Regions from separate parts of the Selenomonas sp. FC4001 genome, predicted to be linked through region 2. Evidence: riboswitches for the same ligand, from Rfam matches in the RefSeq annotation. Region 2 holds a riboswitch; each other region holds the start of a gene.

Region 1 (2,205 bases), on a different contig from region 2:
TGCTGCTGTGGTGGCAATTTAAACTTGTCGCCGTAGACGCGATAGGCTATCTCTTGTACAGCAAAAACAAAATCCTGTGAACAATTATATATATATCCTTCATCCGGTTCTAACAGCTGACCATTTTTTATCGCCTGCATATTTTGCAGCGAAGGATCATCCAGATATTCGGACCGGAAGCGGTTAATATCAAATTGACCATGATTATTATATGTTGGTAAAAATAAAATATCTGGATTTATCTCCACCAATTTTTCCTTGCTCATCTCTTCGCCGTTTTTAATGCCTGCGGCTGCTCGCCCGTTGATTACACCAGCCAACTGACATGCTTCATCAAAGCAACAGCCTGCACCACCATAGCCCTTCATCAAGGAAATCAGCACCACACTGCGTCGCTGCTCAGCAGGTATTTTTTCCACCTTTTCCCCAATATCCGCAAGCTTTTTATCCATCTTGGATAGCAATATCGCCCCTCGCTCTGGTTCGCCAGCAGCCTGAGCCAGCAGCGTGATTGTCTCCTTAATCTCCTGCAAACTGCGAGGCCCCTTACAAACCACCACTGGAATCCCTAAATCGCGCAGCGCTGCCACACGGGACAAATCTCCCCAATCAGGAATAATCACCAAATCTGGCTGCAAAGCAGCTATCTCCTCCACCGAAGGATAACGGATTTTGTTCGCCACCTGTTTTCCCAACTCTACTACGTTGGAACTCGCTGGATCATCCAGCATGGCATTAACTGCTGCCATGCGCTCTGGTTCTACCAATCCCAACATTATTTCATCCGTACTCATGGACATCGTCAGAATGCGCCGTGGTTTTGATTGGATGTTAACCGACGTCCCCTGTACATCCATCACCGTATAGGCCGCGTTATCTTTTTGTTCTGCCGTATTCCCTTTACATCCAGCCAAACATGCCAGGTTCAATACCAACATTATTGCCAATATCCAGCGAAAAGGTTTTTGCATATTCCATCCCTCCAAACAATCAAAAAAGCCATCCTCGTAAAAGGACAGCTGAAAGCCTGCACTATAAAATTACCTAATGGCACAGAAAATACGGCTAATCCCCTCCCCATCCCTCGCAGGTAATAACGGTGATTGTCAATTAGGCAGTTCTCCTGGCTCTGGTTCGTTGCACCTCTGCGCCTTCCCAAGGTTTCCCCCAGTGACGTTACTTTTGCAGATTCGCTCCCCATTACAGTGGCGTGACCGCGCCGGAATTTAACCGGCTTTTCTATTAAGTATTACAACACCTAATCCCTATAAAATTTATTGTTTACAATATGTTTTATATAATATCATTATCTATATTTGTTGTCAATGCTAGTAACTTTGTTCTTCTAAAAGCCATTCATACAAAAAGTGGGCTGCTACACGTTCAATACTCGTGTAGCAGCCCACTTTTTAAGCTAGTACGTAAACCTCAATGTTTCTCCGGCCGAAGTTCATGCATTCGCCGTAAGTTTCCATGCACAGGTCCACTTTCTGACCGCGGATAGCACCGCCGGTATCGGCAGCGATAGCCACGCCATACCCCGGGATATATACCCGGGACCCCAATGGAATGACCCCAGGGTCAACCGCAACGACACCGCGGCGGGCAGGAATACCAGTGGCGGTAATGCCTGCGCCGCTCCCATCTGTGGGGAGGTAAGCCGTTGCTTCCATAGTGTAGGCGGCGGTATAGGCCATCATGCCCATTTCCGTCTGCACCTTGGGTCTCATCTGTTCTTCACGCATACGCTGCAGTGCCTCGCGTTTTTTGGCACTGTCAGATACTACTATGTCTAGGTTCTCCTGAATTTTCGCATCCAGTCCCAGAGGCGTTTCCACGTCCTCCAGATTATAGCCCAACTCGATCAGGGCGTCACCTACGGTCTGCTTGCTGGTCACAATCTGTTTTGCCTGACCATTGTACGTTACCGTTACCGGAACCGCGCGGTAAACGGTGATTTTCGTGTTCTTGCCATCCTTTTCCAGATGGTATTCGTCATTGGCTCTAAGTTTCACGCCATTTTTTCCTAAGATAAAAGCTGGATTCGTATGATTAGTCGTGGTCGTAATTGTCTTGCCATCGGCCACAATGGTCACCTGGTGCCAATCGTCCGGCAACGTGGTTTTGGTAAAACCAGTTGTCATCATCATCATAATGGCCAGCACCACGCACATTACGATTTTCTGTTCTTTATGATTGAATGTT
Region 2 (2,205 bases):
TCGGACTGGGGCCCTTCCCGGAAATGGGCGTGGTTGGTGCGGCCGTGGGTACGGTTATCGGTACGGGCTGGACGCTGGGCGTAACAGGCTATCAGCTGAAGGAGAGCGAATGGTCTGGCTGGGGCAGTTTTTGGCCGACGCGGGCGTATTTTCAGGAATTCTTGCCGGTCTTTGGCGGCGTGTTCAGCGAGCAGGGCTTTGAGCGTATCGGCATGGTGCTCTATACGCGCATGGTCGCTGAACTCGGTACAGCGGCCTATGCCGTGCATGCCATCTGCATGAACTTCTGCGATTTTTATTACTGCTTTGCGGGCGGCCTGGGCAAAGCCAATATGGTGCTGGCCGGGCATGCCCATGGTGCCGGAGACTGGAGCTACTGGCAGCGGCAGCTGCGCGCAGGACTCAAGTGGAGTTTTGTGTTCTCGCTGATTTCCTTTGCTGCCACCTATGTACTGCGGGAGGAAATCTTTGGCATCTATTCCCATGAGGCAGAGCTTCTGCCGTTAGGCGCTTTGATTATGATTTTTGTGGCAGCGGTGAGTTTTCCCGAAGCCCATGCTATGGTCTGCGCCGGTGTCCTTCGGGGCAGCGGCAAGACGAGTCAGGTCGCTGCCTATTCCTTTGTGAGCATCGCTTTCCTGCGGCCGCTGATTACGGCGTTTTTCCTGCAGGTGCTCGACTTAGGGCTGGCAGGGGCATGGTTAGCTTTGGCGATTGACCAGTCCCTTAGGGCGTCCTGCGCGTCATTTTTGCTCTGGCGCCTTTGGAAAGCCCGCCCGCAAATGGCCTGTGACACTTGACACAGCCTGGGGAGAGTGGTAAAATCTTGTTTGTCTTATTGTGTATTGAGAGTAATTTTTAATATACGGTTGAATCAGGTGTCGGAAGACTTAATAGAAAATCCGGTATATGCCGGAGCGGTCCCGCCACTGTAACAGGGAGTCATATTGCATTTAGGTCACTGGAAAGGGCAAAGCATTTCTGGGAAGGCGCGATATGATGATGAACTGGAGCCAGGAGAACTGCCTGATTGACAATCACCGCAAGAAACGATTGCTGTTTCTTACACCCGCGAGCGATGGGGATGGGGATTTTACTGGAGTTTGTTACGGTGAGCCTGTCTGCATTTTTATGCGGACAGGCTTTTTTTATAATTTTTTAGGGAGTGTGGATGATTTTGCAAAAACTTGTAAGCAAATTGTCGCAAATGCTGATAACCCTTGTGGGCGTCAGCTTTCTGACATTTTGTTTGACCTATCTGGCACCGGGGGACCCGGCGGCCATGCTTTTGGAGGCCGGTGATACGATTGTATCGCAGGAAACCTTGGACAAGACCCGCGCAGAGCTGGGCCTGGATAAGCCGTTCCTCGTGCAGTATGTCAACTGGGCCGGAGGCGTTCTCCATGGGGATATGGGCATGTCTTACTCGGCCAAGAAACCGGTAACGGATAAACTGCTCGAAGGCTTTGCCGGAACCCTGACGCTGGCGGCTGTGACGATTGTGTTCGTCCTGCTCATATCCCTGCCACTGGGGATATGGTCGGCTGTGCATCGCAATGGCTGGCAGGATTATCTGGTGCGGACGGTTTCGTTTATCGGGGTATCCATGCCGACCTTTTGGCTCGGTCTTATCTTTCTCTATGTGTTCGGCTTGAAGCTGGGCTGGTTCCCGATTGCCAAATCGGCGGTGACGGCACAGGGCATTGTTCTGCCGGCACTCACATTAGCGCTTTATATGTCGTCCAAGTATATCCGGCAGGTGCGCACGGTGTTCTTGGAGGAACTGCAGCAGGATTATGTGGTGGGCGCTAGAGCCCGCGGACTTTCGGAGAAAGCAATCCTCTGGAAGCATGTGCTGCCCAATGCCGTTCTGCCGTTGATTACGCTCTTGGGCATGTCCATTGGCTGGCTTCTGGGCGGCGTGGCCGTAATCGAAATGGTGTTCTCCTGGCCGGGCATCGGCAATATGGCGGTGCGGGCGATTTCCATGCGGGATTATCCGCTGATTGAAGGCTTTGTGCTCTGGATTTCCATTGTGTACATGGCCATCAATGCGTTGGTGGATTTGTCTTATGTCTACCTTGACCCGCGTCTGAAGAAGGAGGCCCATTGATGACGGTTTTTCGGGAAAATAAGTTATTTGCTTTTTATACGGGGCTGGTCGTGCTGATTGTTCTCTTGGCTATCTTTGCCCCGTATCTTGCG
Region 3 (2,205 bases), on a different contig from region 2:
GCCCCGGCTGTACACATCACTGCGCACAAAGACAGTCTTCAGACCCGGTGCATTCTTCACGGCCCACTGCGCACATTTGGCTATTTCATCATAGAGACTCGAAACGGCCTTGCTGTTTTTGCCAACAGCCGTCAATTCCCCCAAGGGGTCAGCGCCAACGATGCCCCGTACCTTCGCCAAATCCTGGCCAGAGGCTTTGAGGGCACCGGCAAACAGCGACAACATGGGAAGTGCCGACTCACCGGCATAGAGATACAGCGGATATTTATCCAGCTTCAAGCCATTCAGCAGGGTGTGCATATCATCCAGCGTGGTCACTGACACGCCCTCATCCCCAGGGGCTGCTGCCGTGCGCACATCCTGCGCCTTCAAACTCGCGCTGTCCAGCTTGATATGATAGATGGTGGAACCTTTCTCCTGTTCATGGCGCAGGAGTTCATTGTTCTCAGCAGGCATGGTTTCATCACAAACCTGCGCTATGCCCCAGGGCTTACCCAAATAACCGCTGGGCTGGGCCCCGCGCAGGAAATCATCCATGCCGGGGAAAGAATCCTTGGGCAGGATGTCTTCTGTGTCCCTACGGAAATACATAGGGTCGAAGGTGATGCCCTCATAAGTTTTGGTGTACATTTTCTTCTCGAAGGGGGCTCCCTTCAAGAGGGCGATACAGGCTTCCTTCCACTCCTCATAAGTGGGCGGGGTAAACTCGTCCAAGGGAACATCGGGAAAGTCTGTCTGCTGTTCGGCCTTTTTCAAAATGGCCTGCAGGTCCAGCTCGCCACCGGTTTCGTTACTCATAGCACAGCCTCCTCTTTTTCGGGGTAAACACACAAAAAACGGCAACCTTTTCGCGAATGCAAAAAGATTGCCGTCTAATAATCGTGCCAAACAGACCCACGGTAAAAAACCGCCGGTATCTGAATACCCCACGCTAGATTCAATCCCCTACCCATCGCTCGCAGGCACAACTCTGAAATCAGAGTCACGGTGATGTCAGAACAGGCAGTTCTCCTGGCTCGGTTTCATCATCCTGCATCGCCTTCCCAAGGTACGCTTATCTACCCCAGTGACAAAATGATGCAGGACTCCACCTTACAGTGGCGGGACCGCTCCGGCTTATACCGGATTCCCTATTAAGTCCGTAGGACACCTGTTCCCAAATATATTCAAATCTAATGCCAATATTAATACAAATTATTAAATTTGTCAAGAAACTCTGTCAATGACTCCATTTTTCTGCCCACAAAAAAATAGCAGTGAACGACAAGATTCACTGCTATCTGACACATTATTTATCTAATGATTTTACTTTACTGGAAATAACCGTCATCGCTACGAGCAGGCATGCCAGCGCCGCACCTAAGCCCATCCAGCCATTGCCGGTAAAGCCGTCCACCACATAGCCGATAAGCGAGCAGGCGGCTACCGTCATCACGTAAGGCAGCTGGGTGCTCACATGGTCTAAATGGTCGCACTGGGCACCGGCCGAAGCCAATATCGTGGTATCGGAAATCGGCGAAGCATGGTCACCGCCCACAGCACCGGAGAGGATAGCGGCCACACAGATGGTCAGCATCTGCGGGTCAGCACCTACGACAGCTACCGCAATGGGAATCAAAATACCAAAAGTTCCCCAGCTCGTGCCGGTCGCAAAAGCCAGACCAATGGCCACGAGGAAGAAAATCGGCGGCAGCAGCATGATAAGCGTCGCATTCGCGCTGACGATGCCACCGACAAAGCCGCCCAGGTTCAGATACTTATCACTGCAAATGCCCGAAAGCGTCCAAGCCAGACACAGAATGAAGATAGCCGGCGTCATTGCCTTGAAGCCCCAGCCGAAACTGTCACAGAAGGCATTGAAGGAAATGACCTTGCGAGGCAGGTATAAAAGGCCCGTAAAGACAAAGGCAATAAAGGAACCCAGTACCAAAGACTTGGAAGAATCACAGTCCGCAAACGCCTCGGCAATGCTCTTGCCCTCGTGAATTCCGCCGGTGTAGAGCATGCCGTAAACGCAGGCCGCAATCAGCACCAGAAGCGGCAGAATCAGGTCAATAATCTGGCCATTGCCCTGCTGGTCTTTGTGTACTTCGCCATTTCCCTGATATTCCTTGGGAATCTCAAAATTTTCATTGCTGCGCTTAACGTCATGCGCCATCGCGCCGAAGTCCTTGCCCGTCCAAATGATGAAGAACAGGAAGATAA
Region 4 (2,205 bases), on a different contig from region 2:
AGCCAGCAGAGTTACCAGTGCGCCGCAATGCGGAACCGGGTCGATACCTACGGAAGCTACCGCCACGATACGATGGAGAACCTCCAAGGGAATCCCTGCGGCGATGGCCATGGATGCCCACTGGTCACCCAACGCCGACAGAGCAATGGTCAAACCACCGGAAGCAGAACCAGTAATGCCGCACATGATATTCGTGGTAATAACCGCCGACAGCAGCGGGCCAAAGGAAGCGGCAATGCCCACCAGCCATTCCGTCACAGGCGCAAAACCTGGCATAGCGGTAATAACGCAGCCGAAGGCATAGCCGGAAGCAACATTGAGCGCAGCAGAGCCAGAGGACAGTGCCGCATAGTTGACGGTTGGCAGGAAACCATCGGTGACTTTCAACCGTTTGCGGCCGATGTAGGCAGCGGCAATACTGCTAAGAATCAAAGCCACGCTGATAGACCAGATGGCCGAAACCTTACCTACATGAGAAGCCAGTAGTGTCAACTTCAAGGGCACAAAGGCAGCCAGACTTTCCTCATTCCAATGGAAGCCCCATTCCCAACCAAAGGGATTCGAGAGAATCACATTGATGACAATAACCATAAGCAGGGGAACCATTGCCCAATACCAGGGAATATTAATTTTCGGATTGCGTTTCTTACGTCCGTCACTGCCATGGTCACCATAACCTTCTCCCTGTGCCTGCAAATGTTTTGCCCTTCGGCCAATCCAGCCCCAGCCAATCAGCAAGAACAACAGGGAAGCAAACAAGCCGATGCCCGGTGCCGCCCAGGTACTTGTCTGAAAATATGAGGACGGAATAATATTCTGAATTTGCGGTGTGCCGGGCAACGATACCATGGCAAAGGAGAAGATACCAACCCAAAGCGCCGCCGGCAGCAACCGCTTGGGAATGTCCGCCTTCTTAAACACCACCGCACCAAAGGGATACATAACAAAGGCCACCACGAATACGGAGAGCCCGCCATAAGTCAAAGCCCCGCAGCCCATCAATACCGCCAGAATTGCCCGCTTTTCCCCAAGCACATCCACAATCTTGCCGGCGATGGCCGAAGCCAGTCCCCCTTTTTCCATCAGCTTAGCGAACACTGCCCCGAAAAGGAATACGGGATAATATGTCTTCACATACTCCGCTAATCTGGTCATATACAGCTCGCTGTACACCGGCAGTATATCAAACATACTGGCCAGCGCCGCCAGCCCCGCGAAAAACGGTGCAATCAGAATAATTGACCAACCGCGGTAAGCAAAATACATAAGTCCTAAAAGTGCTAATCCAATACAAAGTGCTTCCATGGTGTCCAAAGACTCCCCTCAAATTATTATCCACTATCCCCGATAGTCATGGGAACACGTCCCCTATGTAAATGGAAAAAAATAAGCTCCGATAAAGCTATCGGAGCTGCTGCAAGAACGCAGACAATCCATAGAACTGAATGAAATGTATGAGCATTTCTTCCTGTCAGATAAAACCGACAGGAAAAACCTTTCGACGAAATAGGCAAAATAATAGCTCTTCCCGCGTAGGGAAGAGCTCATTTACGCTACTCGAAAATACCCACACTAACCCAGGTTCTAAAAACTTTTCAGTACCGATAAATCTCCATCCCCATCACTCGCAGGTCAAACGGCGATTGTTAATCAGGCAGTTCTCCTGGCTCCAGATCAACATTTATCTGCGCCTTCCCAGGATGAACTCCCAGTGACATAACTATGCAGATAAACTCCCTGTTACAGTGGCGGGACCGCGCCGGCTTATACCGGCTTCCCTATTAAGTCTAAGACACCTGACCCAACCATATTCGATTGTGCTTTCGTTTACAGTATGTATATTAGCATAAATTTTCTTTATTGTCAACGCAATAAATAATTTTCATCTCAGCCAATATACGTTACTTCATTGCCCTTGATGGTGGTGATGTTCCGATTGGGCAGACCATCCGGCATATCCGGATAACCCAGACTGATGGAACCGAAAACCCATTCGTCATCCTTCATGCCGAGTTCATGGAGATAGTCCAGCAGCACCGGATTATCCTGCAGCCAGCGCAGCTGGTTTATCCAGCAGGCGCCCAAGTCCAACGCATTGGCTGCCAACAGCATATTCTCCATGGCGGCACAGCTATCCGCCATATTGTTGCCATAGTCCTTCTTATTGGCTACGACAATCAGCACCGGGGCATTGTACTTGAAGAC

The links. Region 2 has a riboswitch for cobalamin ahead of nikB (nickel ABC transporter permease). Riboswitches for the same ligand answer to the same signal wherever they lie in the genome.
Region 1: linked by a shared signal. The riboswitch ahead of T320_RS04475 (ABC transporter substrate-binding protein) and the one ahead of nikB (nickel ABC transporter permease) in region 2 are both predicted to bind cobalamin.
Region 3: linked by a shared signal. The riboswitch ahead of T320_RS13035 (methylmalonyl-CoA mutase family protein) and the one ahead of nikB (nickel ABC transporter permease) in region 2 are both predicted to bind cobalamin.
Region 4: linked by a shared signal. The riboswitch ahead of T320_RS07485 (GntP family permease) and the one ahead of nikB (nickel ABC transporter permease) in region 2 are both predicted to bind cobalamin.

The regions. Positions count from the first base shown of each region.
Region 1 covers NZ_JNJF01000010.1:14,567-16,771, reverse strand. Annotated here, with positions in the region: gene T320_RS04475 (ABC transporter substrate-binding protein) at 1-971, opposite strand, end outside; cobalamin riboswitch at 1,096-1,277, opposite strand; gene T320_RS04470 (G5 and 3D domain-containing protein) at 1,410-2,205, opposite strand, start outside.
Region 2 covers NZ_KL370793.1:86,516-88,720, reverse strand. Annotated here, with positions in the region: gene T320_RS10145 (MATE family efflux transporter) at 1-800, shown strand, start outside; cobalamin riboswitch at 860-1,045, shown strand; gene nikB (nickel ABC transporter permease) at 1,172-2,113, shown strand; gene nikC (nickel transporter permease) at 2,113-2,205, shown strand, end outside.
Region 3 covers NZ_KL370794.1:13,739-15,943, reverse strand. Annotated here, with positions in the region: gene T320_RS13035 (methylmalonyl-CoA mutase family protein) at 1-798, opposite strand, end outside; cobalamin riboswitch at 984-1,169, opposite strand; gene T320_RS13030 (Na+/H+ antiporter NhaC family protein) at 1,289-2,205, opposite strand, start outside.
Region 4 covers NZ_JNJF01000014.1:90,186-92,390, reverse strand. Annotated here, with positions in the region: gene T320_RS07485 (GntP family permease) at 1-1,305, opposite strand, end outside; cobalamin riboswitch at 1,636-1,815, opposite strand; gene T320_RS07480 (nitroreductase) at 1,888-2,205, opposite strand, start outside.